DNA from 4 places in the Paenibacillus sp. TY11 genome. Region 2 is predicted to be linked to each of the others. Evidence: predicted binding sites of a transcription regulator. Region 2 holds the regulator's gene; each other region holds the start of a gene.
The links. Region 2 encodes Rex, which represses fermentation and respiration genes when NADH is low (regulators of the CRP and FNR family bind a similar motif). Its sites were predicted from a motif close to TTGTGAAATATTTCACAA; they were not measured.
Positions count from the first base shown of each region.

Region 1 (8,084 bases), on a different contig from region 2:
TTCGGGATTTCCCTGACCACCGAATTGTAATCATGCCGCAGACGATCCACTTTCAGTCTGAACAGAAGGCCAATGAGGTCGCTGCCCTGTTTAATGCTCACCCGGATCTACATATGTTTGTGCGGGATACACGCTCTTATCAGTGGGCTAAGGACAAGCTGAATCAGTGCAGTATCACACTATGTCCTGATATGGCGCACCAGCTCTGGCCATTGAAGCCGACTACGGAAACAGTGAAGGATGTATTGTACTTCCTGCGCACGGATATTGAAACGGTGGGAGGGCAAAAGAAATTCGATGACGAGGCAGATGCCGCCCACCGTCTGGACTGGGACACTTTGTTCACTCCGCTGGAAGTGAAGGGGATCGTTTATTTCCAGAAGTTTTACCGTCTGGATAAGAAAATCGGCGGCCCGTTGCCTACGCGTACATTCTGGTACAAGTATACCGACCATCTCATGAACAAGGCGGTTACGCTGTTCAGTTCTTACCGCGAGGTTCGCACTTCACGGCTGCACGGTCACATTCTGGCCTGCCTGCTTGACATGCCGCATGTGGTCATTGACAATTCCTACGGCAAGAACTCGCAATATTATAATACCTGGACACAGCCGAATCCGAAGGCGAAGCTGTTCAGCGAAGCTCCAAATACGTTGGAGCAGCCCTCTTAATAGAAAGAAAATTATTGAGAGGCGGCTTCTAACGCACTAAAACATTCAAAACCTCCTGATCATTAATTGGTTTAGGAGGTTTTCTGTTTCGTTCTATGTAGAACAAAGATATGGTTTAATGTGATGAACAAATAAGGCAATGAATATTTAATGACATGATCTAAAAAAACAGTAGCGAAGAGGGCGGAATCGTTCTGAAGAAGCGTAGCGGCCTCTATTGCGCCAACCTTCCCTTCAAATGTCGCTTTATTTTGACAATTCATTTCATCAATAGATATAATTTATGGGATAAAACTTGCAGAAAACCGGGGAATTCCCCATTTTTTGCAGCACATCACATGGCAGTACATCACATGAAAGTATATTTATTTAAATGAATCGAGGCTGACGAATGAGCAATCAATCGATGGACATGCTTCTCACGAAGGATATCGTGCGTGAAGGGGAACCGATTTTGCGCACAAAGGTTGATCCGGTATGCCTGCCGCTGTCTGAAGAGGACCTTCAACAGATGCAATGGATGCTGGATTATCTGAAAAATAGCCAAAATGAAGAGCTGGCCACCCGCTATGATCTACGCCCGGGTGTGGGGCTATCCGCCAACCAGGTAGGGTTGAATAAAAGAATGTGCGCTATCTATTATGAGGATGGAGACAAAACGATAGAGTATGCGCTGTTTAATCCGAAGCTGGTCAGCCACTCTACATCCATGATTTATTTGGAACAGGGTGAAGGATGCTTGTCAGTGGATCGTTACATACCCGGATATGTTCCGCGTTATGAAAAAATTCGCATTAAGGCCAATTTGCCGGACGGAACTCAGGAACTACTGACCTTCAGAGGCTATGCAGCGATTGTAGTACAGCATGAAATGGACCATTTGGACGGTATTATGTTCTATGACCGTATCAACCCGGAAGATCCGCATAAGCTGCCGCAGGGAGTGCATATCGAACCTTTTGTACGTTAATTGTTCATGATCCGTAAAGTGTGGTGACTCCGTTCGCCACATTTTTTTAATTTGCAAAAAAATATAGATATAGATGTTGCGAAGCTTTAAACTGGAAACATGTAGGTAGTGATGGAGTATGGGATGGAGTATATGAAATATACATAAAAATGTAAGCGCTTATCTTATGGGGGGATGGCATGTATCGTGGCGTACGGCTTCTGATGAATAATATGCGTATGCGGAATAAGCTGCTGTTCTCCTACGTACTAATTGTCATGATTCCGGTGCTGGTGGTTGGCGGCTGCGTTACTTTTTATTTGCGAGAGCAGGCATTGAATAGTGCGATTGCCCAGACGGTAAATAATGTGGAAAAGATCAAGAGTCAGACGGCGAATTTACTACGAGTGCCAACGGATATTTCAAATGGGCTCATGTTCGATAAAAGGCTGAGGGATATGTCGAACCGACGTTATTCGGGTATGGTAGAGCTGATGAATGCGTATCATCAATACAAGGATTTTAATGAGTATGCCCAGCAATATAGAGAGATTGCTAGCATCCGGTTCTATTCGTACAATCCGACGCTCGTCAATAATCTGGAGTTTATTCCTGTGAACTCCAACATTGAGCAGCAGCCGTGGTTCCAGACGGCCTTGAAGGGGACGGCGATTAACTGGTTTTACATTCAGGATAAGGAGGATAACCCGATCAATCGCCTGAGTCTGGTACGGCAAATTCCATTTCCCGAATACAATACCAAGGGAGTTCTGATGATAGCGCTGAGTCAGACCGAGTTGAATCATATGTTGAGCAAGGAGCCGTTTGAAACACTGATTGCGGATCGTAACGGAATTGTGGTCGCAGCTACTCGTCCCCAGTCGGTGGGTCAGACGTTGACGGATTTACATTTGGGCTTTGATGTCCAGCGTGCGGGTAAGGGTATATATGAAGCAAAAATAAACGGAAAGCCCTCAAACATCATCGTAGATGAGCTGCTTCCAGCCTCTAGTGTGAGCGGATTTACGATTATTTCGGTGTTTTCGACAGAACATATCGTGCAGGGAGCAAACCGAATCAGCCTGATTGGTGCTTTGTGTGTTCTTGCAGTGCTGGTTATGGCGCTGATTCTGATTACCATCATTTCCTGGCTTATTACCAAACGGCTACAGCGGTTGAGCTATGAACTGGGTAAGGTAGCTGCGGGCGATTTTCATGTGGTATCGAGTGTGGAGGGAAGGGACGAGATCGGGGATTTATCCCGCCGTTTCAACTATATGGTGAGTAGTATCCGCCAGCTCATGGCGCAGGTCTATGAAACGAGTGAGCACAACAACAGGCTTGAATTGGCGCAAAAGGATATCAAGCTAAAAATGATGGCCAGCCAAATTAATCCGCATTTCCTGTTTAATGCGCTGGAGTCCATCCGAATGAAAGCACATCTGAACGGGGAAGCGGAGATTGCAACGACGGTGCGTTTGCTTGGCAGGCTGATGCGCAGGAATCTGGAGATTGGCAGTGGCAAAACGACGGTACTTCAGGAGCTGGATATGGTGCGATCCTATTTGCAAATTCAGCAGTTCAGGTTTGGAAATCGCTTGATCTATGAAGTGAACTTGGATGAAAGCGCGAAGGACATGTCGATTCCTCCCTTAATTATACAGCCGCTGGTGGAAAATGCAGTCATTCATGGCCTAGAAAATAAAGAAGAGCCAGTTACCGTGAAAGTGGATATTACGATAGAACCAAGAGAGCTGCAAATTAAAGTGGCGGATGATGGGATTGGCATGGAAGCGGAGCAACTGACCCGTCTGCTGGCTCGTATCACGGGTACGGATGAGCCGGAAGGGAGCAGTATTGGTCTGCGTAATGTTCACCAACGTCTAACGTTGATGTATGGTGAACGTTATGGTCTGCATATTGAAAGCGCATTACAGGCAGGAACAACCGTATACTTTTCCATACCAAGGGAGGAAGAGTCGAATGTATAAAGCAATGATTGTAGATGATGAGCCCGCGATTCGTGAAGGATTGTCCTCCATTATTGACTGGGGGGATTGTGGCTTCCGTATTGTAGATACGGCAGGGAACGGACGCGAGGCTTTGGAAAAATTCGGAGAGCATCGGCCGGAACTGGTCATTGTAGATATTCGTATGCCCGGGATGAGTGGACTGGAGGTCATACGAAGCATACGTGAAATGAACGGGGAGCCGTTTCATTTTCTCATATTAAGCGGATATGCAGACTTTGATTATGCACGGCAAGCCATGGGCTTCGGGGTGGATGGTTATCTATTGAAGCCAGTTGATGAGGAAGAAATGACGACAGAGCTGAAACGGGTACGGCAAAGCATTGAGGACGAAAAGGAAGACGGCAAATGGGGGAGTCCGCCTTCCTATGAGCGTGATTGGATCGAAGCACTACTGTTTCCGGTTCATGGAGAGCAGGCTCCTGATGATGTGGAACGCAGCAACTCTCTTCACAGAGCATCCAAGGAAGCTGAACATCAAAGCGGCGATGGAAAACACGGACAACAGCTGGCGTTACCAGCATTGGACTGGGGTAGCTATCAGGTCATTTTGCTGGATTTGCGTATACCCGACTGGGATCGGCAAGCCCGGCAGTCGGCATCAAAGCAGCGACTAACAGAAATGTGCCGTGAGCAGGGCAGAGGCATTGTGTTTGAAGCCGGAATATATACGGGCCTATTGCTTCCCGCCACGTTAAAAACGGAGGAAGATGCTGTTCAGCTACTGGCTTCTTGGCGACAGGAGCTACAGCCGTGGGTAACGGAAATCTATGTGGCTGCCGGTGATCCGGTAGACATTCTTAACGATATCGCCAGATCTTTTGAGCAGGCGCTACGATTATTGGAGCGTACGTTTTTGTTCCGGGCAGAAAGGGTAATGCTTCCCGGTGATCTACACGAATTGGAGACTGTTGATGCTGGAATGGATGCATTGAATGATAGAGCCGCGGATGATCCCATACGCTATGCAGAAAAGCTGTACTATGCACTGGATATGGCTAATGGTGAAGCTGCGACCCGTGTAATTAAGGAAATGGAAGCCCGATTTCCACGGGTTTATCGTACAGAATCTGCAATCAAGGCGGCGTTCGCTCAGACATTCACACTGGCGCTTAACAAGTATGCAGCTGGACAGGAGCACAGCCGAGCCGTGCTGGAGGAGCACTCCAGCTTGATAACCGATGTATATGCTTATTCCACATTGTGCGAGCTGGTGGATCACTCGCTGGAGCATGTGTTGAAATGGATTGGCCAGACTGATACTGGTGGCAAAGAGATCATCATGAAACAAATGATTGACTTTATACATAGTCATTATGATGGAAATTTGCGACTCGAGTTACTGGCAGATATGTTTAATTACAATAGTGGCTATTTGGGTAAACTGTTCAAAAGTTATACAGGCGAGGCCTTTAATGCCTACCTGGATAAGGTGAGGATTGAGCGAGCAAGGGAATTGCTTGCACAGGGAATTAAGGTGCATCAGGTGGCGGGACGCGTGGGGTATGCGAATGCAGATTATTTTCATAGTAAATTCAAAAAGTATGCTGGGATGTCGCCTTCCTCTTACCGTAATCGGGTTCAGAAGAACGGAGGAACAGATGGCAGTTGATAGATCCCCTTGGTTTAACGCTATGAAGTCTCTCTTGCAGATGTCGGAGGAACGTCCTCCGAACGAAGAGAGGCTTTTTTTGTATGGTAAAAAAATGGATAGATCAATCGAAAATATCACAGTTATTAAGAAATTTAGGCTGTTTTCATAAATTCGTCATCGTTATGACACACCTTTGACACGATGTTCACATTTTCGATTCTATTTTATTTAAATTTATTCTATATAATGGGGATATTCTGAAGCCGGATCATGAAAACAATGGTGAAGGTAGCTGAGTGAGTCATTCCCTAAAAAGTGACCGCTGCATATGTAAGAATGTGAATACTATCACAAATATAAAGAAGGCTTCAGACTATAAATCATTGTTAAGAGAAGTGCAGGGGGAGGAGCAACATCATGGACGTATTGGATTTGGCACGGTTGCAGTTTGCAACCACAACGATTCTTCACTTTGTTTATGTGCCGATCTCCATTGGATTGTCGTTGTTGGTGGCAATTATGGAGACTATGTATGTTATCAAGAAAAATGACTTGTACAAAAAAATGGCTCAATTCTGGGGAACGTTTCTGCTGATTAACTTTGCACTGGGCGTAGTCACCGGGATTTTGCAGGAATTCCAATTCGGGATGAACTGGTCGGACTTTTCTCGTTTTGTGGGTGATGTATTTGGTACGCCGCTGGCAATTGAAGCGCTGCTTGCATTTTTCCTGGAATCAACCTTTATCGGATTATGGGTATTCGGTTGGGAAAGATTGTCCAAAAGTGTCCATTTAATCTGCATGTGGTTGGTATCTATCGGTACGATGTTGTCGGCTTTGTGGATTCTGGCTGCCAATTCATTCATGCAGCGTCCAGTAGGATATGAGATTCAAAATGGGCGTGCAGAAATGAAAGATTTTGCCGCTCTGTTAACGAACGAACAACTGCTATGGGAATTTCCGCATACGTTGTTTGCTGCCTTTGCGACGGGGGCATTTCTCATCGCGGGTATTAGTGCATGGAAGCTGATGCACAAAAAGAATATGGACTTTTTTAAACCTTCTTTTAAATTAAGTATTATTGTTGCATTAATCAGCGCTATAGCTATTCCTTTGTTTGGTCATGGTCAGGCTCAATATTTGGTGAAAACACAGCCAATGAAGATGGCTGCCAGTGAAGGTTTGTGGGAAAACAGTGGTGACCCGGCTCCTTGGACGGTTATCGCATGGATTGATCCTGGAAACAAGGAAAATACCTTTGAGATTAAAGTTCCTTTTGCTTTGAGTTTTCTATCCTATAGTAAATTTTCCGGCTCTGTGCCTGGTATGAATGAGCTTCAGGCAGAATATGAAAAAACCTATGGTCCGGGCGATTATATCCCGCCAGTACGTACTACGTTCTGGAGCTTCCGCATTATGATTGCGGCGGGGTGCGCCATGATTGCACTTGCTTTATACGGAGCTTATTTGACTTTCCGTAAAAAGTTGGAGGGTTCGCATCGCTGGTTCTTCCGTCTCATGATATGGGGGATATCTCTTCCATTCATTGGGAATACTGCTGGTTGGATCATGACTGAAATAGGTCGCCAACCGTGGACTGTATTTGGTTTGCTTCAAACAAAAGATTCTGTTTCGCCTACTGTTGTGGCAGGAGAAGTGCTGTTCTCGTTCATCTCATTTACCACATTGTATTTAATTTTAACAGGTGTGCTGGCGTTTCTGTTTTTCCGTACGGCTCGCAAAGGTCCGGATATCGAGCCACATCAGCAAACGGTCATTCATGACCCATTTGCTCAAGGGGGTGACACCATTGTCGCTAAATGATTTATGGTTCTTATTAATCGCTGTATTGTTCACCGGCTTCTTTTTTCTGGAGGGCTTTGATTTTGGCGTGGGGATGGCTACAGGGTTGGTACCGCGTAATGACCAACAAAAACGTTTGATGATCAATACGATTGGTCCATTCTGGGATGCCAACGAAGTGTGGCTGATCACAGCAGCGGGTGCGATGTTTGCCGCTTTCCCGCATTTTTATGCGACCATGTTCAGCGGATATTATCTGGTATTTGTGTTTATTTTGCTAGGTTTGATCTTACGTGGAGTCTCCTTTGAGTTCCGTGGCAAGGCAGAAGGGAAATGGTGGACAGGAACGTGGGATGCTTGCATTCTGATTGGCAGCTTCCTGCCGCCGATGCTGTTCGGTATGGCCTTTGCGGCTTTGGTGAAAGGTGTACCGATTCAGCAAAACATGGATTTGAAAGCTGGATTTTCCGATGTGTTCAATGGATATACCGTATGGATTGGACTGACAGTGGTCGGAATGTGCCTGATGCACGGACTGACGTTTATTTCTCTGCGGACGATTGGAGAAGTAAGGGATCGTGCTCGTGTGATCGCGTCCAAATTTCTTCCGGTATTTGGGATTTTACTCGCTGGTATGGTGGTATGGACTTATTTTGCAACGGATTTATTTGCACGTCGCGGTCCTTTTATGTATGTTGCGGTTGCGGTGGGAATTGTCGCCTATGTGCTGACATGGTATTTCCTGAAGCAGCGCCGTGAAGGATGGGCCTTCGGGATGACAGGTGCAATGATTTTGCTGACCTTCGTTTCATTATTCGTCGGTTTGTTCCCAAGATTTATGGTGAGTTCGATCAACAGTGCTTTTGATTTGACGATATATAATGCAAGCTCCAGTCATTACACACTGAAAGCCATGACGATTGTTGCAGCAACGCTTTTACCCTTTGTGTTGGCTTATCAGGCGTGGAGCTATTTTGTGTTCCATAAGCGTCTCAGTGAGAAGGATCATTTGGAATACTAATGGATAAAGCATGGTT
Region 1 covers NZ_JCBAIQ010000012.1:110,696-118,779, forward strand. The annotation lists gene AC6EJC_RS15390 (polysaccharide pyruvyl transferase family protein) at 1-671, shown strand, start outside; gene def (peptide deformylase) at 1,063-1,641, shown strand; gene AC6EJC_RS15400 (cache domain-containing sensor histidine kinase) at 1,821-3,611, shown strand; gene AC6EJC_RS15405 (response regulator) at 3,604-5,262, shown strand; gene AC6EJC_RS15410 (cytochrome ubiquinol oxidase subunit I) at 5,662-7,068, shown strand; gene cydB (cytochrome d ubiquinol oxidase subunit II) at 7,055-8,068, shown strand; gene cydD (thiol reductant ABC exporter subunit CydD) at 8,068-8,084, shown strand, end outside.
Region 1: the regulator Rex is predicted to act here: its motif matches at 5,581-5,598, upstream of AC6EJC_RS15410 (cytochrome ubiquinol oxidase subunit I).

Region 2 (8,084 bases):
AGGACCATCTGTTCCGAGAGAAACGGTAACACCTGCACGCAGCAATTCAGGCACTCTTGCCACACCACTTGCCAGCTTTAAGTTGCTTCCTGGATTATGCGAAACCGCTACACCACGTTCAGCCAGTAAAGCTATTTCTTCGTCGTTCAAATGAACGCCATGGGCAACAAGCGAAGGACGGGAGAAAAAGCCAAGCTGATCCAAGTGTGCAACCGGACGCAAACCGTAGTCGCGTACGTTTTGCTCAACTTCGGCAATCGTCTCAGACATGTGCGTATGCAACGGTAAATCCAGATCATGCGCAGCTTGTACGAATTTTTCAATAAACGCAGGCGGACATGTGTATGGCGCATGTGGAGACATCATCGTTGTAATACGGCCGTCTGCCTTACCATGCCAGTTACGCGCAAAAGTCACGGCCTCAGCCAGCTTGATCCGCTGTTCTTCCTCCGAACATAATCCAATTGCTCCACGCATCAGACTTGCACGAATACCTGACTCTTCAGCTACACGAGCCACCTCATCCATATGATCGTACATGTCCAGGAAGGTCGTTGTGCCACCTTTCAGCATCTCCAGCACAGACAAGGATGTACCCCAGTACACATCCGTAGATGTAAACTTGGCTTCCATAGGCCACATTTTTTCCTGAAGCCATATTTGAAGAGCTAGATCGTCCCCATACCCACGTAGCAGAGACATCGCCGCATGACCATGTGTATTAATCAGGCCAGGTAAAAACAGCAGTCCCTTACCGTCAATCGCTTCCGTCTCTTCCTCACCCGCAGGCAAAGTCTCACCAATGTAAGTAATACGGCTATCCTCCACAATCATATAACCATGGATTACCCCAGCTTCCGGTCTATTTACGGCAAAAGAGCCGTTTTTAATTATCCATTTATTCACTGTCATATTGTGTTTCTTCCTTTCCGTCCTCTAAATAATAAGCGAGGCTTAGCAAATCCGTTGTAAAATCTGTGGCATGTATCCGAATATTGGCCGGTGCCTTAAGAGTAGTGGGTGCAAAGTTCAGGATTGCTCCAATTCCACTCTCAATAAGCCTGTCAGCCACGTGCTGTGCTTCAAAATCAGGTACGGTAATAATCCCGATTCGAATGTTTTTTTCCTTAACAGTTGCTTCCAATTCATCCATTGGTTGAACGACCAACGTATTGATCTTGGTTCCAACTTTATCCGGAAACGAATCAAATACCGCTACAATCTTCATATTGTCTTTTAAATAAGCGTTATAATTCGAAAGGGCTTGCCCCAGATTACCCGCTCCGACCAATACCACATTAATTTGCTGGTCGATTTTCAGGATATGGCGTATTTTCTCAATAAGATAAGTAACATCATAGCCGATACCCTTCCGACCAAAATCTCCAAAATAGGCGAGATCTTTCCGGATTTGGGCCGGATTCAAATCTAACCTCTGTCCCAACTCTTGAGAAGAGACCGTAGCCACCTCCCGTTTGTGCAGTGCATTCAGATAACGTAAATATACGGGTAACCTCCGTACGACAGCTTCTGAAATTTTATCTGATTTCATACTTGCTCCCCCTAATTGTAACGGACATGCTTAGGTGTCCGTCCGTTATGCCTCTGTCTCCGGGGCGGATTGGAGCCATTCAGCGATGCGGGGCACCATTTGCTCCGATGGCATATGCTCCATTTTTGGTCCCGGTAACGAGTACAAAAAGTGCTTTCCGTAATAGGATTCGATCACGCGCGTATCGTAAACGATGACGACCCCGTGGTCGCTCGCTGTACGTACCAACCGCCCAAATCCCTGTTTGAAGCGAATGACCGCTTGTGGTACAGACAGCTTCATAAATGGATTCTTTTTCTGCTGCTGGAGCAACTCGCTTTTTGCCTCCAGCAACGGGTGATTCGGCGGTTGAAACGGCAAGCGGACGATGGCCAGACAAGTCAGAGCCTTCCCCGGAATATCGACGCCTTCCCAGAAACTGCTGGTTCCCAGCAATACAGAAGCCTTGGCTTCCTGAAAACGGCGGGTTAGCTTACTGCGACTCCCACTGTCCACACCTTGTCCCAACACGGTAATATCGCTGGATGCTAACGCCTCTTTGAGCGGCTCATACACTTGCCGGAGCATCCGATAGGAAGTAAACAGAACGAGCATTCTCCCCCGCGTCGCCTGAGCAGTCGCTCCTAGAGAGTTAACGAGCATATCTACAAAATGTGCATCTCCTACACTGCCCTTTACACTCGGGAAATCCCGTGGAATGACCAGCAACACCTGATCCCTGTAATTAAAGGGTGACGGGAGCTGCGAAGTCATCAGCCGCCCTTGATCTGCGGCCTCCTGCAAGCCGAGCTGATCAGTCATGTACTGAAATGATTTATCTACCGATAAAGTAGCAGACGTCAAAATAATGCTTCTTTTTTTGTCAAAAAACATTTCTTTCAACTGGCGGCTCACATCGACGGGCACCGCATAAAATTGCAATGATTTACTACGGAATTGCCCACTCGCTTCAAGCCAGTATACGGTTGTTTCATCATCGAGACGCATAAAGAAGCGCAAATTTTCCCTGATCCCCGCCAAATCCTTGAGCAGACCCGTAATATCTGTAATAAGGCTATCAGCCGCATAATCGTCATGCTCTTCCTTGACGTCCAGCATCAGCTTATCGCCCTTGCGCAAAATTTCGCTCATCGTTACATAAAGCTGATTTTCCAACGCCGCCGCCTGATCCCACTTCCCAGGCTTGGCCGACGGTTTGAGCCGGGAAGAAAACTGCCCTGTTTCACCCGGTGTCGCATCACTTCGCTCCGGTAACATGCCAAAAAGCTTGTCGCTTAGCAGGTCCCAAGTTTCCTTAACCTCCAACACGAGTGGATACAGCTGGTCAATGGTTGAGGCCCAATCCGTCGACTTCTCATGGCCCGATTTTGCCAACTGTTGACGAAGTGAAGGCAGTTGGCCGTTCTTGCTGTCTTTGAACAGTCGCGTCAGTGTATGCACGAGTGTGAAATATTTCATATGCATTCCCAAGTGCTTACCAGCTACTTCCTCCAGATGATGGGCTTCATCAATCACCAGATGTTCATAGCTGGGCAACAGCTGATGACTTGCTTTGACGTCCGTGAACAACTTGGAGTGATTCGTAATAACCACATCCGCTATTCCTGCTTCGTGACGTGCACGATGATAATAGCATTTGCGAAACCATGGGCAAGAACGACCAAGACAGGACTCGGAATCACTGGCCACCGTTTCCCAAAAATCCCCGCCACGGTTGCTCAGATTCAGTTCCTCATCATCACCGGTTTCCGTCAGCGTCAGCCAGACGATCATCTGAGCCGCTGTAACTAAATCTTCCTTTGGTGTCGCGAAGTCTCTTCTGTTTATTTTATGTTCAAACTTGCGCAGACACAAATAATGTCCCCGACCCTTAAAAATGGCAGCCCGAAACGGGAACGGAATCACCTTGGTCAGCATCGGAATATCGCGCTCGCGTAATTGCTCCTGCAGGTTGATTGTATGTGTACTTACCATGACTCGCTGTCCTTTTTTCACACTGTGATACAGCGATGGGAGCAAATAACCGAGGGACTTGCCTGTTCCTGTACCTGCCTCGATTAGCAGATGCTTGTCTTCACTCAGTGCCTGATTTACACCCTCAATCATTTGTATCTGCGCCTCGCGCTCCTCATATTGGCTCAAGGATGAACGCAAATTGTCCCGCACATCATCCATGTACTCCTCAAAGGAAACGCCTGATAGTGGATTCGGGTCATCTTCTCTACGCGGAGCAGCCAGATCCGTCCAATCTTCCACTTTCAGTGCAAGCTGACGAAAAAACTGATGTCCCTCCAAATCCTGAATAGGATCAAGCTCTTTCTCTTCACGCACCCCGTCAAGAAACCATCCAAGGTCACTGCCTTCCTCTGCGAACAAATCGCTGAGCCGCTGTATAGTTATCAGAGGCAACGCTTGAAGCTCACCCAGACACTTTAAAAACACCTCAGCCGTAGCCAACGCGTCGCTGTCTGCTTGATGAGGGCGGTCATGCGCCAGCCCGAACTCAGAAGAAACAAAACCCAGCTGATAAGATGATAGTGATGGAAACATAATTTTTAGAAAATCCATCGTATCCAAAATTCTTCCGCTAAACGGCAAGTAGCCGCACCGATCCAGAGCGTTTTGCAAAAAATTAAAATCAAACGCCACATTATGACCGACCAGCACGACATCGTCCAGCATAGGCACGAGCTCCATCATCATTTCTTCGAGTGCAGGAGCATCCTTGACGTCATCGTCTGTAATTCCGGTCAACCCGGTGATAAAAGGTGGAATAGATCTGCCAGGGTTCACATAAGAGCCGTAAACACGGGAAATGCTGTTATCATGATCTATAATTGCAAGTCCGACTTGAATGATGTCATCCGCGGACTGGGTGCCTGTCGTTTCAAAATCCAATACCGCAAATTTCATTCAACTTAATCCTTTCTTGTGACACATACAAAAATAATAACTCTGTATAATAGCATAGCAGAAGATCGCCTGTTTGGAAATTAAGACAGCCAAAAAAGACGATGCACACGCCGCCTAAGGAGGTGGGCATGCATCGTCTTACTCGGTGTCTGACAACTACATCCAGGTCATCATAGAGCTGTCGTATCGAAGCTTTTCGGCACCGGACAAACAGGCTTCCATATTGTGCAACGGCTCGGGCAACGCAGGATCGAACTGATGCGCGAGAGCAAAACATTTTTGCGCCTCCTCTACGTCGGCCTGCTTTGCCATCAGACAGCCTAGCGCATTATAGATAACAGCCTTTAGTCCTGGCCGCTCAGTCAGGTGCAGCACCTTCTGAAAATGGCATACAGCCTCCACTGGATCATCCAATTGAAAATATGCCATTCCCATATACATGCGACTCTGCCAGCTGTTTGGAAAATGCTGTAGCACCTGCTCAAATTGTTGGATTGCCTCAGGGTACATAAGTAATCGGTAATACCCTTGCCCCCGGCTAAAAGCCGGCAGCTCCTTTTCAGGCAGTTCCTTTTCAGAAAGCTCTGTGTCAGACATACCGGACTCTGTGGAAAAGCCGGCCGCACGCAGGCAAACCATTTTTTCCTCAAAGGCCAGCCACTCATCCATAATTCCGTCACTCATTCTCCGCAGCAGACTCCAGTGCTGTAGCAGCTCCTGCCTGCGGGAGCCCTGGGCTGATGGGTAATGCTTCACGATATCATCTAACATGCTGTTCATTTCTGCGAATACATGCTGGAACATGTGCATCCCGCCCTTACGAAAGATGGATTAATACACTCACATTTTTCGCTTAAAGGACGGGTTTCATCCGCACTCCCATTCATTACATGATCGTCGCGTGTACTTCCTTGTTCAACGTTTGGGCTGGTTTATTATGTTCATCAACAAATACCACAGTCGGTTTGTATGTTTTTGCCTCTTCATTCGACATAGAAGCGTAGGAAATAATAATGACCGTATCACCAGGCTGCACCAAACGCGCTGCTGCACCGTTGAGACAAATCACGCCGCTACCACGCGGTCCGGGGATAACATAGGTTTCCAGTCGAGCTCCATTGTTATTGTTTACAATTTGAACTTTTTCATTCTCCAGCAGATCCGATGTTTCCATAAGATCCTCATCTATGGTAATACTCCCCACATAATTAAGGTTGGCTTCCGTAACCGTTGCCCGGTGAATTTTGGATTTCATCATGGTTCTAAACATGGGAAAGCACCTCCGCTTTCTGTAATCTTATATTGTCAATCAGTCGAGTATTCCCAAATTTCACAGCCAGCGCTACAATGACGTCTTCCTGAACATCACATAGCCGCTGCTCGGGACGAAGGGGCTCCAGACCGGGAAAAGTTAATATTTCAATGTAGTCAATGTCCGCCAAGGGCGAGGAAGTAATGGTGGACTCCACCATTTGATGTAACTGACGGATCGTAAATGTGTTCTGTACAACATCTTCGCTCACTTCACGCACCTTGCGCAGTGACTGGGACAGCACCAACGCCTGCTCACGCTGTTCCGCGCTTAAATACACATTACGGGAGCTGAGGGCCAAACCATCGGCCTCTCTGACGATGGGGCAAGGTACGATGGTCACATCCATATTGAGATCAGTCACCATCTGCTGGAGCACAGCAACCTGCTGCGCGTCCTTCATTCCAAAGAAGGCCAAATCAGGACCTACCATGTTAAAAAGCTTGGCTACCACCGTAGTTACACCATCAAAATGTCCTGGACGGGAAGCGCCGCATAAGCGGTCCGTCAAAGCGGATACGCGAATTTTGGTTTGGGTTGGCTGCGGATACATTTCTGCTACAGTTGGCAAAAATACAATATCCACGCCCTCGCGCCGCGCTACCTCCAAATCACGAGCTTCATCGCGGGGATAGCTGTCCAGATCTTCGTTGGGTCCAAATTGAATCGGATTTACGAAAATGCTAAGCACCACCGTATCTGCCATTTCACGCGCCTTGTGCATCAAGCTCGCATGTCCTTCATGCAGGTATCCCATTGTTGGTACAAAGCCGACTTTATGTTGCTGTAAAGAGGCAGAACCGTGTACCGTTTTTGCTCCGTTTGTCCCAAGCTGCCGACGTTCAGCAATAACCTTTCGCAGCTGGGCCACTTCTCTTACGATGATCATGACTGAGATTCCACCTTTTCCTTAGCTTGTTCCTGTGCCTGTCCTTTTGCTTTACCGTACAGGGATTCCACAACGCGGTCGTCCGCGCTGAACACATGCTCTGCGGCCGGAAATGCCCGCCCCTTCACATCGCTCACATACTGCTCAATGCTGCTGCGGATCAAGCCGCCTACATCGGCATAGGTTTTAACAAAGCGTTTGCTGTAATAAGGCGATGCGTATTGAATCAGATCGTGATAAACAAGCACCTGACCGTCACATCCACGTCCAGCACCGATGCCAATGGTCGGAATGGAAAGTTCTTTAGAAATCGCAGTTGCCACTTCCTCAGTCACCAGTTCCAATACAACGCCAAAGGCACCCGCCTGCTCCAGCGCCTTGGCATCCGCCATCAACCGGCGTGCGTCCACTTCGTCCTTGCCTTGAATGCGATATCCGCCAATCTGATTAACCGACTGCGGAGTAAGCCCGATATGTCCCAGTACAGGTACACCTGCCTGAACAGTTGCTTTTACGACGTCGGCAATTTCCGCTCCGCCCTCCAATTTAACAGCATGCGCATGTCCTTCCTGCATCAGACGGCGGATGCCCTGAAGACTTTCCGATACGCTGCCGTGATATGTCATGAAAGGCATGTCCGCTACGATAAATGTATGCTCCGCGCCTCTTGCGACTGCCCGGGAATGATACACCATATCATCCAAGGTTACAGGGATGGTTGAATCGTAACCGAGAACTACGTTACCCAGCGAGTCACCCACGAGAATCATGTCAATTCCCGCCTCCTCGGCTATTTTAGCCGATGGATAATCATAGGCTGTCAGCATACTGAGCGGAATACCCTCCTGCTTCATTTTTTTCATTTTCACAACATTCAGTGCTTGTTTTCCTGCCATTGCGAATGGCTCCCTTCCATCTTTTTTTGGCACAAAAAATAACCTTTTTATGAACGCCTGTACATCTGCGTCATCAAAAGGTCCGAACAGCCAAAAAAGACACTCATTTTGAGATCGTCCCTTCTGTCTCGGTCCTGTTCGGCTCAGAGCAGAATCCAACGTAACCTTCAAATGAAGTTATGATGGTCTTACAAACTTGCTAAAGTAGAGCATGTGCCCCTGGAGTGCAGCTCGGACCGTCCGATGCCGCCTCCTGCACAGTATAACAAAAAACACCAGCTTTTTCACGTGAAGTTTTGCACAGGGAACAGAACGATTGCGTTCGTATTTCATAGCTAGGGTCGATTCTACAATTGTATATCCCCTGAAATGATCTGAATTTGCTCTCCCTGATCCGTTTCTACCACTAATGCCCCAGAAGGGTCCAACCCAACGGCTGTACCTTCCACCGCTATCCCTTGTCCAGTATGTGCCCGTACACTGCGGTTCATAGTCACGGACAACGCCTCCCACAGCATGGCT
Region 2 covers NZ_JCBAIQ010000002.1:1,913-9,996, forward strand. The annotation lists gene AC6EJC_RS02105 (amidohydrolase) at 1-912, opposite strand, end outside; gene AC6EJC_RS02110 (redox-sensing transcriptional repressor Rex) at 899-1,552, opposite strand; gene dinG (ATP-dependent DNA helicase DinG) at 1,598-4,465, opposite strand; gene AC6EJC_RS02120 (tetratricopeptide repeat protein) at 4,622-5,269, opposite strand; gene panD (aspartate 1-decarboxylase) at 5,352-5,735, opposite strand; gene panC (pantoate--beta-alanine ligase) at 5,728-6,666, opposite strand; gene panB (3-methyl-2-oxobutanoate hydroxymethyltransferase) at 6,663-7,562, opposite strand; gene AC6EJC_RS02140 (biotin--[acetyl-CoA-carboxylase] ligase) at 7,910-8,084, opposite strand, start outside.

Region 3 (8,084 bases), on a different contig from region 2:
ATTGCGGTTCGGATTTTTAATCCGGAAACGACGGATGCGATTATACTGGATGGCGGTCAATGGCTGCTTGCGCCAAAAGATGCCCAAGGTAATCTTCATCCCGAGCTTGCTCCAGACGTAGTGAACAACTCGTGGGGAGGCGGACCGGGTCTTGATGAATGGTTCCGGCCTGTGGTTCAGGCATGGCGGGATGCTCAAATCTTCCCCGAATTCTCCGCAGGTAATACCTCACTTTCCAATCCGGGCGGACCTGCATCGGTAGCCAATCCGGCGAACTATCCGGAATCCTTTGCCACTGGAGCTACTGATAGCAATGATAAACTGGCAAGCTTCTCATTGTTAGGACCATCACCATATGGTGAGGTAAAGCCTGAAGTTTCCGCGCCGGGTGTGAATATCCGGTCATCTGTGGCTGGTGGCGCCTATAAAGGCGGATATAACGGTACTTCCATGGCGGGACCTCATGTTGCGGCACTTGCAGCTCTGTTGTTACAAGCGAATCATTCTCTTACCGTAGATCAGCTTGAGGAAATTTTGATGAACACTGCTACACCGCGCACGGACAGCACATATCCTACTTCGCCAAACAATGGATACGGACATGGTGTCATTAATGCGCTGGATGCAGTCGGATCGGTCATGCAGGGTCTGGGCTCCGTATCCGGTAAAGTCGTAACGGGTGGCGACGATCTGGAAGCACCTGTTCTCGAGCATACACCGCCTGCTGCGGCATTCGAGGGTATTGATATACCTCTGACTGCTCATGTAACGGATGATGTCGGCGTGACAGCCGTTGAGGCATTTGCCAAAACAGCGGGTACGTCAAACTATGTATATATTCCGTTGGAACGGACCTCTGGCGACAGCAAAGACGGTACATATCAAGCGTCCATCCCGACTTTTTTGGTGGACAGCGCTGGTCTGGAATACTATATTCGTGTAAATGATTACGGTAATAACGGATTTGAAACTGAAGTATACAAGGTTAATGTCTCTAAAGGCGTTAAACCAGGCTACACACAGGATTTTGAAAAAGACATTGCCGGTATCAATATCGGTGGACAGGGCAGTGTCTGGAAATGGGGAACCCCGACAAGCGGCCCTAAAAGCGCACATTCGGGTACAAAGGTCATCGCGACCAATCTCGAAGGCCAATATCAGGCCAACTCCAACAGTTATTTTATGGCCCCTCCGATTGATCTGACCGAGAGCTCAAAAGGAGCACTGGTCAGCTTCAAGCATTGGTACGATCTTGAAAACAATTCTGATTTCGGCAAAGTGTACGTAGCGACCACAAACAATCAGAATGCGTTTGAGCAGGTATTATCGTTTACCGGCACCAGCAGCGGCTGGAAAACACAATATCTTGATTTGCGAGCATTCGCGGGTCAAAAGGTATACCTCCTGTTCAACTTTACTAGTGACAATACGATTGTGAAAGATGGCTGGTATATCGACGATCTGTCGATTCAGGAACCAGACACCGCTGCACCTGCTGCACCGAGCAACTTGACTGCTGAAGCGGATACTGTGGGCAACGTTGCACTGGCCTGGAATGCTTCATCCGATGAAGATGTGAAGCAGTATAAGGTGTATCGTTCTACCCAATCAGGCAAAAATTATACTTCCATCGGTACAACCTCGGGACTGACATTCACAGATACGATCACCGTCGGCGGTGCGACCTATCATTATGCAGTGGCGGCCGAGGATTATAGCGGTAACGAAGGAATCAAGTCGAACGAGGCTTCTCTGAGAGTAGACGTGCCCGATACGCTGTATAGTGATCATTTTGACGGCAGCTCGGATAATGGCTGGACTCATTCCGGTACCAAGGATGAATGGGAACGCGGCATTCCTAAGGAAGTAGGACCCGAGAGCGCAGTGTCCAAACCGAATGTGTGGGCAACCGATCTTGATAGCAACTATGAGAACGGAGCTGACTTTTCGCTGGTTTCTCCAAAAATTAATTTGAATGGTGTGCGCAACGCAACACTGACCTTCAACCACTGGTTTGAAATTGAGGCAGGCTATGACTACGGTTATGTGGAAGTGTCCAAAAACAATGGCGACACGTGGACAGAGCTGGGTAAATTCTCTCACAACACGAGTGGTAAAAAGTGGGCACCGGTTTATTACAATCTGGATAGCTACACCGGCAATGAGATCCAAATTCGCTTCCGCTTGAAATCGGATAACAGTGTGAACAAAAACGGCTGGTACATTGACGATTTCCGTGTGCTGGGCATTCCAGCTTCGACAGTGACCAAGGATCTCGTACCTGAGTCGAATATCAAGTTGGAAAAAGCGGAAGAACAATTCCCACTGTACAAAATTACAAGCACTGAAAAGAGTGAATTCCAGGAGAAAGTGAAGCCAGCAGAAACAACGGTGGATAGTGGACGTGTCGGTCTCGACAGTCTTCCAGCCAGCGCTACGGTTACGGTACTGGAAACCGGCCGTTCGGTGAAAACCGATCCGACCACGGGCAAATACAGCTTCACTCATGTAGCGGGTGACTATACGTTGAAGGCTGAAGCCTATGGTTACGTGCCTCAAACGAAAGCAGTTACTATTGAGAATAACAAGGTAATTAGAGCGAACTTTAGTCTCCAGGCCGTACCTCATGGTACGATTCACGGGGTCATTACCGACAAGCAATCCGGTGAACCGATCCAAAAAGCGAAAGTATTGGTACTGGAGGATGCACGTATTGCTCCGGTAGAGACGAATGAGGCTGGAGAATTTACGCTGGACGTGCTGGAAGGAACATACACATTGTCCATTGCGGCCGAGAATTATTATAGCGATAGCGTATCCGTTACTGCCCCTCCAAACGGCAGTGTGGAAGCGAATGTCACGTTGAAACCTTTCATCGGCTTCCAGGGAGGCATCGCCTATGATGACGGTACAGGAGAAAATGCCAGAGCCTTTAACGCGGCGGGCAACTCTTGGGCAGTCAGAATGACACCTGAGTCGGAAGTGGCTCAAGTGACAGGTGCATCACTTTTGTTCTGGAACTCAGCCTTCCCGACTCCGGGAGGAACGGCATTCCAATACTCTGTCTATGATGCCTCCGGTGCGGCGGGCGCACCTGGACGTCTATTGGCTGGTCCATTCGATGGTACTGCCGTACGGGATGAGACACAATGGACGACAGTACAGCTGCCAGAGCCGGTGACGGTTCAAGGTGACTTTTACATCGTTTATACGCAGTCTGCTGTAGGCACACAGTCGCCGGGTCTTGCTACAGATGAGAGTGGACCGAATGCACTTCGCAGCTGGCAGGGTGTGAGCGGCACATGGAGCCAATCACCTGAAGACGAAGGCAATTACATGATCCGGGCTATCGTCAGATATCCGGTGAATGCTCCAACAATTACAACACCTACGAAGGCAACCTATACGCAGGAAGAGTCGATTACCATAACAGGCACTTCCCCAGCAGAAGGAGCCGATATTCAGCTCTTTAACGGCAAGGAACTGGCTGGCACAACCAAGGTGAAGGATCGTCAGTTCAGTCTGTCGGTCGATCTTCAGCCAGGTGCTAATCCGCTAAGTGTTCAAGCAGCGGTATACGGCAAATTAACGGATCGTTCCGAGCCGGTGGTCGTGACGCTCGACCAGACTAAACCGGGCCTGATCCTGACTTCGCCAGATGAAGGAGCCCGTACGAATGCAGGTGTCGTAAGTGTAGTCGGTACGGTGTATGACGAGTTCCTCACCGAATTGACGATTAACGGCGAGCCAGCCGAATTTGGAAGTGACGGCAGCTTTAACAAGCGGTTACTTATCAACGAAGGTGAAAATCAAATTACGGTGACGGCCAAGGATCTTGCCGAAAACGAAACGACCGTTACCCGCTCGGTGTATGTCGATACAGCTCTGCCTAAGCTCGAAAATATTAGCCCTGCTGAGGATGTGCGCATCACTCCAGGACAGCCGGTACGAGTATCCTTTGACAGTGCATCCGGCTTGGAGGCGGCCTTCCATGTGGAGCTGCCCTTCAACTTGTCCACCTTGGCCAGCAACGAAATTCCGTTAAACGAAACTTCGTCAGGCCACTATGAAGGTACTTATTTCACTTCATCTTCTTTGAACCTGGAAGGCGGAGTCATCGTGATCCGGGTAAGGGATGCAGCGGGAAATGAAGTGGAGACGGAGGCGCCGGGAAGATTGTATGTTACCAATGGTGGAGGACAGGACCCTGATCCGAATCCACCTACATCGAATGAAAAGCCAGTAGCCATTATTCAGGCTAACGAATCAGCCAAGAAGAACAAAAATGTACAATTTAACGCCAAAGCTTCACGTGATGTAGATGGTGAAATTGTCAGTTACAGCTGGAATTTTGGCGATGGCGATACAGCGATCGGTTCCAAGGTGAAGCATAAATTCACCACAGCCGGAACGTATACCGTAGAGCTAACGGTGACGGATAATGACGGCGCAAGCGGTAAGACTGTGCATACGATCACGATCCGTTAACAGCGAGTAGGGAATGGAAGGCTTTTTTTAGAATAGCAATGAAGGCCCACAGCAAGCCCCGGTTTATAGAGGCTGCTGTGGGTCTTTTTTAAATTGTCGAACCGTTCAGGAAGCGATACAATTGAATAGAATTCTATGAAGTGAATCGTTTCACAATAATATTTTTTTAAGCAGGAGAGGATCATATGATTCATTTGCAAAAAGAAAGCGGGCGTATCCGTCTTGTGCTGGATGCCTATTTTATGGGGGAAGATATTGTTGTACTCATTTCAGGCGGTGATCAACCCCATTTGGGAACGATTACAGCAGGGGCCAGGCTCGAGCCGATTCAAACTGTGCAATTGCAAACCCACAAGGAATTTTATATTACCGAAGAAATTGCAGTTCGTTTGCGAAAAGAGTTTGCAGGCAACTTTGCCATTTGCTGCGGGGCGCATTTGGATCATGCAACCAAGGATGAGATTCGAGTGCTGACAGACATGGCTATACAACTGGGAAAAGAACTTATTGGAGAACTCAAGCAAGTACGCTTGTAGCGATCTTTTTAAGTGAACTCCCGAATGAGTAGATTGCGATATGGATACTTACTAAAGGCGTACTTAAAAAGTAATGCAAAGCCATCATCCTCAATTTGCACGGATTTTAGCGTAGAGGATGGAATTAAACTACGGATCATGACATGAACTGCACGCTGGTCTTGCCTGTTGATCGCTTTGGCTAAGGCAGAAGCAAAACATGGATTACGTGCCAATTCGCGATACAGCGGAAAAACGGCTTTGGCGATGGCGCGATGAACCCTCGGCTCAAACGTAAACTGCACAGTCCCCGGTGGAATCGTCGTTCCGTTCGTATAATAGAGCATCGGCGGCTGAGCTAAAAAGGAAATAAAGTAGCCGATGCCATTCGTGCCTAAGCCTTGCTTGGCGGCAAATGGAGCTACCGAGCAAAGGAGGGATTTCATCCGATCCAAATTGCCCTGAACGACAGCTCGTGACCATTGGACGGCAAAAGCACGGCGGGTTGCAATAGCTTTGTAAAATGGCAGCATAGCGGCAGATATTTTCCTGAGCGTGTCAGCGGTTAAACGTTTGTGAGGCGAGCCCTTTTTGCGGGATGTTACACGATATAACATAGCTCCGTCCTCCTTGGCAGGATGCTCTCATGGAGCGCAATTTATCTGTAATAGGTAAAATACTGTATGCCCGGTTACCTCAAAAAGTGCTTATGTAGCTATGATTTTTCTTTTTAACGTTCTAATTTAGAAATTTGAAATAAGTACTGTCCTGATTTGTAAGATTGTGGTACCCTAGAACTTATATATTGCTATTTTACTTATTGGAGTTGAATTAAACAGATGAGTGATTTTTACAAGGAGCCTCGATCTTCCGATCCTTTTCAGGAGACGAACGATTATAACGCCCCATTTAACCCGCCCCCAGTGGTTCCACCTACAAACAGTAAAGCTGTTGCCTCGATGGTGCTCGGGATTTTATCTGTTGTCATTCCCTATCTTGGGTTGATTATCGGAATTGTGGGTATTATTTTGTCCAGTCTTTCCCTGAAGGAAATTAACCGTCATGGCGAGCAAGGCAGAGGTATGGCCATTGCTGGACTGGTATGCAGTATTATTGGTACACTGATTTATGCGCTGATCATCATTTTCTTAGTTGTTGTTTTAGTTGTGGCGGCCTCAAGTGGCGATCCGGATATTTTTTCAGATATTTAATGAATTGAAGAATGCTTGAGTCAGACAAACCATTCACGATTTGACTATTGGATGTTATGATAAAAGGAGTCCAATGAAGGAGAGTGAAGCCGGATGGCACGTACTCAAACACAAAAAGCGCTGAGCAAGGCGAAACGCGCTGGAACCTATTGCGCTGCACAGAGCCGCAAAACGAATGGTCATTATGGCGAGATCTCACAGCATGTGCGAATGAAGCCAACCAAGCAGGAACTATTACAAAAAATAAAGCACAAGAAGCGAATCGTTCAGAGCGACGCTTCTTTTTTTTGTCTTTAGCGAGAATTTTTTTGTTTTTTATAGAAGTTGTCACAATCATGAAGACAGTATTCGTTATACAGGATGATGACGGACACACAAGGAGGTGATCCTATGGAACGGTTCAGCCCCGGGGCCAACGACCATACAGAACATGTAGAATCCATCGTGGAACGCGTCAAAGCTGGCGATCAACAGGCTTATGCCACCATCATACGTACTTTTGAAAAGCAGATATATACGTATTGCTATTACATCCTGAAAAACCGCGAGGAAGCGGAGGATGCGGTACAGGACATATTTATCAAAGTATATCAGGCGATAGGTAAATATCGACAGCAGGTTTCCTTTTCGGCGTGGCTTTATAAAGTAGCGTACTATCACTGCCTGGATCAAATCAGGAAAAAAAGCCGCTGGCATCGATTAATATCGATACAAAAAGAGCAACAGCAACATTTCGATGATTACCATCCATCCGATGATGACCGCGAAGTCGATGAGCTTTTAATGAATCTGAATTCGGAAGAAAGAAATCTTGTGCTGTTGAAAGCTGTTGAGCAGTACAGCTTTGAGGAGATCGGAGAAATTATGGATTGCAAGCCCGCGACTTTGCGAAAAAAGTATGAACGGTTACGCAAAAAGCTGATTCAGCAAAAAATGAAAAAAGGAGGGCTAACAAATGAGCGCATGGCAGGATCAAACTGAACACGAGCAAATGGAGCAAATCCGCCGCACGGTCCAAAATAAGAAGATGCCTCAGGTTAGCTATACGGATGACATTATGAAGAGGTTGAGGGAAATGGACATGGTGAGTAGGAAGTTGACTCATAAAAAAGGCACATGGGCCCAAAGAGTGGCTATTAGTGCGTCTGCTGCGGCAGTTTTGGGAGGACTGGTGCTGGGAAGCGGTTTTGTGTCTCCGGCTATGGCCGAAACGTTAAAAAACATCCCGTTGATCGGCAGCGTATTCCAATATAATTTTGACAGAAGCTTGCAGCAAGCCAGTAAATCTGGATTGACGACGACACCCCATTTGAGTGTATCCCGCGATGGAGTGACCTTGAACATCAAAGAGGTTATGTTTGACGGAACACGGCTGGTGTTCATGATTGAACGCCAAGGGGTAGAAGATGAGAGGATTATGTCCCCTTATTTGCCCGAGGATGCCGTGAGTGTCGAGGGGAATACATTGGAGAAGGTACCCGTGGAAAAGCAAAAAAAGGGGTATTTGTTCACACCTAAGGTCTTTATTGAAGGACAAAAGATGGTGTACGGTTCGTTTACGGACGCGGTTGGCAAAAAGGAAGACGGCAAGCTCATCAACAATATGGCTATGTATGAAATCATCAAAGGACTGTCGGAGAAAAATCTATCTGACGAATTTGAGATTACAGTAAAAGTGAATGTGAGCGGCTTCCATGAGCCATTTGAATTTCAGGTGCCGGTGAAGAATTTATCCAAAAACAAAATTTTGCTGAAGCCTGATAAGACACAGAGCAGCGGAACGTTCAGTTACACGGTGAAGCAGATCGAGCTGACTCCGGTAACAACCCGTCTTATTGTGGACAGCAAGGGCAAAGTACCGAGCACCGCG
Region 3 covers NZ_JCBAIQ010000009.1:182,472-190,555, forward strand. The annotation lists gene AC6EJC_RS12505 (S8 family serine peptidase) at 1-4,488, shown strand, start outside; gene lpdD (prenylated flavin chaperone LpdD) at 4,674-5,024, shown strand; gene AC6EJC_RS12515 (hypothetical protein) at 5,033-5,620, opposite strand; gene AC6EJC_RS12520 (DUF4190 domain-containing protein) at 5,843-6,214, shown strand; gene brfA (ribosome rescue factor BrfA) at 6,308-6,511, shown strand; gene AC6EJC_RS12530 (RNA polymerase sigma factor) at 6,605-7,195, shown strand; gene AC6EJC_RS12535 (DUF4179 domain-containing protein) at 7,170-8,084, shown strand, end outside.
Region 3: the regulator Rex is predicted to act here: its motif matches at 4,627-4,644, upstream of lpdD (prenylated flavin chaperone LpdD).

Region 4 (8,084 bases), on a different contig from region 2:
AGCGATGAAAGCAGCCATTGAGCAATTGCTATAATAGCTTCGCTTTAATTCCAAAGTATATGTTTAAAAAGGGTCTGATTTCCGGCATGTTTCCGGGAAACCGACCCTTTTTTTGTTCTCTACATACGCATTCGCCTAATGGTCATCGCATCATGTGAAAGTCTGTTCCAAGGGCATAATCAAGGGGCATACAGGGAAAACTGAATGGAGCAAAGAGACATTTCAGCAAACGGCTGATCTCGTATATCCTTTCTTTTTTAAATGTGGACAAATTGTGAATATCATAAAAAGCTATTGTAATGTGAAAAATATCACATTATAATAAGCGCATGAAGTGAAATAAATCACAAGTAGTGGCAAGTTGTTTACGTGAAACTATTCACAATTATTATACATTTTATGCCCACACACCAAGGAGGAATTCAACATGAAAGTAGCAGTTATCGGATGTACACACGCAGGCACGGCAGCTATCGTCAACACAGCTAAATGTTATCCAGATGCCGAAATTACCGTTTACGAGCGTAATGACAATATTTCGTTTTTATCTTGTGGTATTGCGCTGTACGTAGGTGGTGTCGTCAAGGATCCGCACGGATTGTTTTATTCGTCCCCGGATCAACTGTCTGACCTGGGTGTAGTGACCAAGATGCTTCATGAGGTAACGAGTGTGGATACCGCAGGCAAGACGCTGCATGCACGTAATCTCCAAACAGGTGAAGAATTTACGGACACATTTGATAAATTGATTGTGACCACGGGATCGTGGCCAATTATTCCGAAGCTGGAAGGCATTGAACTTGATCATATTTTGCTCTGTAAAAACTATAATCATTCGAATGATATCATTGAGAAAGCCAAGCACGTACAGAACATTACAGTCGTCGGAGCTGGATACATCGGTGTTGAACTGGTAGAGGCTTTCCAAATGAACGGTAAAAACGTAACGCTGATCGACAGTGCTGATCGTATATTGAATAAGTATTTGGACCATGAGTATACAGACCGGATTGAAAATTCCCTGAAGGATCATGGTATTAAGCTGGTGCTTGGCGAGACGGTGAGTCGTTTTGAGGGTACGAACGGTAAGGTGAATAAAGTCGTGACCTCCAAAGGAGAATATGAAACAGAGCTTGTTATTCTCTGTATCGGTTTCCGTCCTCAAACGGATCTACTCAAAGGCCAGGTAGATATGTTGCCTAACGGTGCGATCATTGTGGACAATTATATGCAAAGTAGCTGCCCGGACGTGTTTGCAGCAGGCGACAGTTGTGCAATTCGCTATAATCCGACAGGCAAAATGGCTTATATCCCATTGGCGACCAACGCGGTTCGTATGGGTACGCTGGTGGCACGTAATCTGGTACAACCGACCATTGCCTACATGGGAACACAAGGAACTTCGGGTATCAAAATTTACGAAGACAATATCGCAGGAACAGGCATGACGGAAGCGGCAGCAACGGACGAAGGCATGACTGTAGAAGCTGTAACCATTGAGGACAGCTACCGGCCTGAATTTATGCCAACCTCCGAAAAGGTATTACTGAAAGTGGTATATGAGCAGGAGACACGAAGAATTTTGGGGGCTCAAATTATGTCGAAAGTGGATTTGACGCAATCCATTAACACACTATCCGTAGCCATTCAAAATCATATGACCATTGACCAGTTGGCCTTTGTCGATTTCTTCTTCCAGCCGCATTATAACAAGCCTTGGAATTTCCTGAATGCAGCAGGTTTACAAGCATTGCCTACAATATCCGAACGGAACCCAGTTACTGTATAATTAGATTTGTCTGTGACATTGTTCATAAGTTTGTCAACAATCTGAGACGTACGGACGAATCCTTATAGTACAATATAGAGTAGCATAAGGATTAGGGGGTAAGTAGCTTATGGATTTGTTTTATATCCTTTTTCTTGTAGTGGTCGCAGCAAGTGGTATGGGCGGAGTTATTTGGTTCTTGAGAGCAGTTGAAAAGGAAGAATACAATTAAATGTAAAGCGTGTAGTAGCGCAGTAAATGTAATAATACAGAAAGACAGTCCTTGATCCAAGGGCTGTTTTTTTAATACTCAAGAAAGTGATTTTTTTCACAAACAAAATCACTGATTTTAAATAAAATATGAAAGAAGAATATTTTAGTGAAAAGATATTAAAGGAGCGGGGATATATGGCGAGCTATAAACCGGGGCAAATTGCCGAAAAGACGGTAGAAACAGGAGTGGCCAAGGCAAACAACCCGTGGACTGTGGCGGTAGTATTGGGATTTTTGGCAGGTGCATTTATTGCACTCGGGTTTTTGCTGGATATACGTGTTATTGCAAGTGCGCCTAAAGAATGGGGAAGCATTGCTACCTTTATTGGAGCTGCCGTGTTCCCTGTAGGCCTGGTATTAGTTTTAATTGCTGGCGGAGAATTGTTGACCGGCAATATGATGGCTGTCCCTTTGGCGAGATGGGCAGGACGGATTAAGACGGGGGCCATGCTTCGTAATTTGGCGATTATTACGCTCAGTAATTTTGCAGGTGCGTTATTTGTTGCATTTTTCTTTGGGCATGTGCTGGGTTTGACAGAAACGGGTCCTTACCTGGATAAAGTGGTGGATATGGCAGGACATAAGCTGCATGAAAGCTTTTTGCAGTCGTTTATATCGGGTATAGGATGTAACTGGCTCGTAGCACTGGCTGTATGGTTGGCATATAGCACAGACTCCATCGGCGGCAAAATTATGGGGATTTGGTTCCCGACTATGGCCTTTGTCGCTATAGGATTTCAGCACGTTGTAGCCAATATGTTTCTCATTCCGGCGGCTATTTTTGCAGGCCATTTTACATGGGCAGAATATGTTATGAACTTCATTCCGGTTTGGCTAGGGAATTTGGTAGGAGGAAGCCTGTTTGTGGCTGGAGCCTACTGGTTGGCCTATTTAAAAAAGCCTCAAACCAACGCACATCCAGTGAATGAATCTCAAACCACTTCTTCGGTTGCATCAAAACCGTTAAGTGATCATGCTTAATGACGTAACTTTGAGCAGAAATGAACAAAGCAAATCCGCCATGACAGGCCCGGGGGAACGAAACCTGTCATGGCGGATTTTTTGGGAGTGGTCCATGATTTGGCATGGAGGATGAGTGTGCTCTCGTCCATAATGCCTTGATCTCTTTTACCCTCGGTAAGAAATGATGAAACAGAATTATAAAAAAAAAATTATGATTCTTAAAATCCGTTTTGCTCTATGCAGCAGACGGATTTTTTTAATATTTTGGAGAGCGGCTGTGTGGGGAAATCCTTCTCTTGCCATAGGCTATAGCTGTGGATATGATAAGAGCAGTGTAATTTTTGGAAACGGTAACGGAAAGGAGCATCAACAAATGGATCATCGCAATAGCGCGCCTCCTGAGGCCACGCTTCAACAAAACTTACAAAGAGGACAGCGGATGACGGAGCAGAAGAACGGTATTTTTCCGGCTGTATGCCCGTTAGATTGCCCGGATACGTGTGGGCTCTTCCTTCACAAGGAAAATGGAAAGATTGTCAAGGTGACTGGGAACCCGGATCATCCCATTACCAAAGGGGCTATTTGCAATAAAGTTCGCAATATGACGGAGCGGGTATATGATCCTGATCGGGTGCTCTATCCGTTGAAGCGTGTAGGCCCTAAAGGGGAAGGGAAGTTTGAACGAATTAGCTGGGAAGAGGCGGTCGATACCATTACAGGTCGGTTCAAGGAGCTGATGCGTACGGACGGACCGGAATCCATTCTCCCCTACAGCTTTTATGGCAATATGGGCGTGTTGAGTGTGGATGGGATGGATCGCCGATTTTTCAATGCACTGGGTTCAAGCCAACTGGATCAGACGATTTGCAGCGTGGCCGGGAATGAAGGCTGGGCATCCGTTATGGGTTTTAAGGGCGGCACCAGCCCGGAGGACACAGAGAATGCAGACCTCATTATTGTGTGGGGCGGAAATGTCATCAGCACCAACATGCATCAGGTAGTATTGGCTGAGAAGGCACGTAAAAAAGGTGCTAAGGTGGTTGTTATTGACGTTCATCGCAACCGGACGGCGCAATGGGCGGATTGGTTCATTCCGTTATATCCGGGGACGGATACGGCGCTCGCGCTGGGTGTTATGAATGTGCTGTTCGATCAGGGACTGACGGACGACGAATTTTTACGTCGCTACACGGTAGGTCATGAGGAACTACGCGAGCATGTTAAGTCGTATACACCAGAGCGGGTTTCGCGGATTACTGGCGTGCCGGAAGCGGATATTATCCGTTTGGCGGAAATGTACGGAAAGGCAAGAGCGGCGTATATCAATATCGGTAATGGGCTTCAGCATCATGATAATGGCGGTATGAACGTACGCGCGGTTACATGCTTGCCCGCGCTCACTGGACAATGGCTGAAGCACGGTGGGGGAGCGTCGCGCTCCAATGGCGCTTACGCCAAAATTAACGGTGCCCATCTGGCGCGTCCTGATCTGCGACAGAACCCGGATGCCCGGGTGATCAACATGAACCGGATCGGAGAAGCGCTGCTACAGAAGGAACAGCCGATTAAGGCGTTATTCGTATATTGTAGTAACCCGGTGGTTGTAGCACCGGATACGGAACGGGTGACTGAGGGGTTTGAACGAGAGGATCTATTCACGGTCGTTCATGACCTGTTCCTTACCGATACGGCCCGTTATGCGGATATTGTGCTGCCTGCAGCGTCTTCCTTTGAAGGTACAGACCTATACAAATCCTACTGGCACCACTATATCCAGATGCAGGAACCCGTCATTGCTCCGCTCGGAGAAAGCAAAAGCAATTATGAGCTGTTTAGCCTGCTCGGACGGGCTATGGGCTTTGACGAAGCTGCATTTACGGAAAGTGAAGAGGACATGATCGTGGGCGCGCTTGATAATCCAACGAATCCTTATCTCAACGGTGTGACCTTGGAAGCCTTGAAAGAGTCACCTTTTGTAAAGCTCGATATGACGCCAAAGGCTACTTATCTGGATCGTCTAACCACGCCTTCAGGCAAGATTGAGTTATATTCGAAAAAAATGAAACAAGCAGGTCTGCCCGCGATGCCTTCATATGTGCCGCTAATCGAAGGGTATGACGGAGAACATCGACCGCAAGCGGACGAGCGGTTTCCATTGATGTTTATTTCACCGCCTAACCATAATTTTCTGAATTCTACTTTCGCTAATTTGCCCAAGCATCAGCGACTGGAGCGGGAGCCCTTGCTACAAATTCATCCGGAGGATGCACAGACAAGGGACATCGCGGATGGGGATCCGGTTACCGTATGGAATGATCGTGGGACGTATGAGCTGAAAGCCAAAGTCACCGATCTGATGCTGCCCGGTACAGTGATTAGCCAAGGGTTATGGTGGGAAGGTAAGGGGCGCAGACAGCGTGCCAATGCGTTAACCTCTGATCGGCTGTCGGATATGGGACAGGGGGCTACTTTCTTCTCAACGGTGGTGAATGTGAAGCGCCAATGAGCTTATGCCTTTTATGGCGTCAGATGCAAAAGGAGAAACAAAAGATATGAAATGGTTGGAGTCTTATCCGAAAGAAGTAAAGGTGTTTCTCGTTGCCAGCCTGATTAATTCCGCCGGAAGTTCCCTGATGTGGCCGTTGGTTAGCATGTACGTATTTGACGAGCTGAACCGTAGTATGGAAGATGCGGGGATTGCGATTTTAGTGCAGTCTCTGGGCGGAATTTTTGGTCAGGTGCTGGGAGGAGCCCTTTATCACCGTATTGGAGCCAAGAAACTGATTGTCGGCTCACTGGCCATGAACGCATTGGGACTTCTCACGCTTCCATTTACCAGTGGTCATTGGGTAGCATTTGTCATCATGATGGGCTTTATCGGCTTTTTTAATGTGGTATCTGTGCCTGCGATTCAGGCCTTTGTAGGCTTTCGCTTCGCTGATCGCCGTGGCGAGCTGTTCAATATTATTTATGTCGCCAATAATATTGGGGTGGCATTGGGAACGGGATTGAGCGGCGTTCTGGCGGACCTCTCCTATCAGCTCAGCTTTGTGATGAACGGGGTGACTTCTGCGGTATTTGCCGGATTCTTTTGGTCTTATCTGAGCAGGGTGGATCGGGAAGAGGGGGAAGTTCAACTCAGCAAGTCTGTGAAGAAAAGAGAAGAAATACCAGCTCGGTTGCTGTTTCGTGATATCAGGCTGTATCTCTTCGTGGGGTTAGGCTCGCTTTTTTTATGGTTTGGCAATTCAATCTGGAATACGGGTGTATCCCCCTATATTATTGAGCAGGGCTTGCCTAAAACGATGTATGGGTTACTATGGACGCTGAATGGTATTCTTATTTTTGCTGCACAACCCATTATTTTTTGGATAAAACGGCTGTATGCCCATCATGCTTCAGCGCAAATGACATGGGCCGGAGGATTTTATTTGGCGGCTTATATCGTCATCCTGGGTACACAGAACTATACGGGGATGATATTCGCCATGGTACTGGCGACCCTGGGAGAAATGCTGATTGCACCTGCGGTTCCCGCATTCCTGTCTGATCATGGAGGTCGGGGTGCACCCTTTTACATTGGACTTGTGGGGGGCATTGGCGCAGCCGGACGGGTAATGGGACCTTATATTATGGGGAAGTTGTATGATGGCGGTGGGTTACCGCCCACACTTTGGCTGGCATCGGGCGTAGCGGTGTTGTCGATCCTGTTTTTCATCCTGCATAGCTGGTTGAATCGTTCCCGGCATATTTTGGATACTTTTGATGCTACTACTTCCAAGGCGGACGCTTCCAGTTCTTAAGTCCTAATAAAAGTTCAGTAATGAGCTATGATTATGGTACAATAGTGATGGATGGCTGCAGTTATTGCATCAGGAAAGCCTTCACAGGAAGGATTGAAAGGAATTGTTTACAAGTCAACCCTTGACGATACGTCATTCGGAGATGAAGGATGCTCCTGATCTGATTGCGCTGGACGAATTGGTATGGAATGAACGTACGGCTCCCGCTTCGCTGTCATGGAAGTCGCGCGGAGAGTTTTTACGCAATACGCCTCCGGGCTCCCAATTGGTCGCCATCGAACAGGAAGTGCTCTGCGGGTATATTGGATTTCGTCCTCCAACGCTATTGGCTAGTAATTGTCATGTATTGGAAATAAATATAGCTGTACATCCAGCCTATCATCGTAAAGGTATTGGGACGGCGCTCATGAACTCCATGAAGGACATTGCGGCTGCCGAGGGCATACGCAAATTAAGTTTGCGGGTACTCTCGTGTAATACGGAAGCCCTTATGTTTTATGAAAAATGCGGTTTCACGATTGAAGGACGTTTGCATGAGGAGTTTTATATAGCAGGTCAATTCGTGGATGATGTGTTAATGGCCTATTTCTTAAAATAGGCCGGAGGCTACAGACAGCAACATTCGGTTTTAATGTCCGGCTCATAACAAACAACGCCGCAGACCTGATCAGGTCTGCGGCGTTGTTGTACAGTACAATGTTACCGAAGTTGCTTCCATTCATTTTGGAGCATACCATACACTGCGTGGTTCATGTAGCCTTCGGGCAGCAATTCCGCTTCGCGTACAATGCCTTCGAGCACAAAGCCCAGACGTTCCGGAATACCGCGGCTGCGGCGGTTCGTAGTTGCGCAACGGATTTCGACCCGATGCAAGTCCAGCTCCATCAAAGCATATTCAACGAATACGCGGCAGGCACTGGTCATGAGACCTTGTCCTTCGTATCCGTGTCCAAGCCAGTATCCGATGCTAACCGAACGGTGAGTCCAATTGATCTCATGGTAGCTGATAATGCCAGCAAGCTCGTTGTCTATCCAAATTCCGGCGGTCAGGCTACCGTTTTCTGCGGCTTGTTTCAAGGCGCCCTGCACGAACTGCTCTGTGTGGCTGATTTCCGTGGTGGAGTCTACCCATGGAAGCCATTGACGCAGGCGATCACGGGACATTTCGATCAGCTCAAACAGAGGCTGCACATGCTCCTTGGTGAGCGGCCGAAGGACTGTGCGTTCGTCCAACGCATATGTAAACATGATTGATCCCCTCTTTCACTCGGAAAATC
Region 4 covers NZ_JCBAIQ010000041.1:7,373-15,456, forward strand. The annotation lists gene AC6EJC_RS25885 (glutathione peroxidase) at 1-34, shown strand, start outside; gene AC6EJC_RS25890 (FAD-dependent oxidoreductase) at 428-1,789, shown strand; gene AC6EJC_RS25895 (formate/nitrite transporter family protein) at 2,177-3,022, shown strand; gene AC6EJC_RS25900 (molybdopterin-containing oxidoreductase family protein) at 3,378-5,510, shown strand; gene AC6EJC_RS25905 (MFS transporter) at 5,557-6,807, shown strand; gene AC6EJC_RS25910 (GNAT family N-acetyltransferase) at 6,911-7,405, shown strand; gene AC6EJC_RS25915 (GNAT family N-acetyltransferase) at 7,507-8,055, opposite strand.
Region 4: the regulator Rex is predicted to act here: its motif matches at 2,085-2,102, upstream of AC6EJC_RS25895 (formate/nitrite transporter family protein).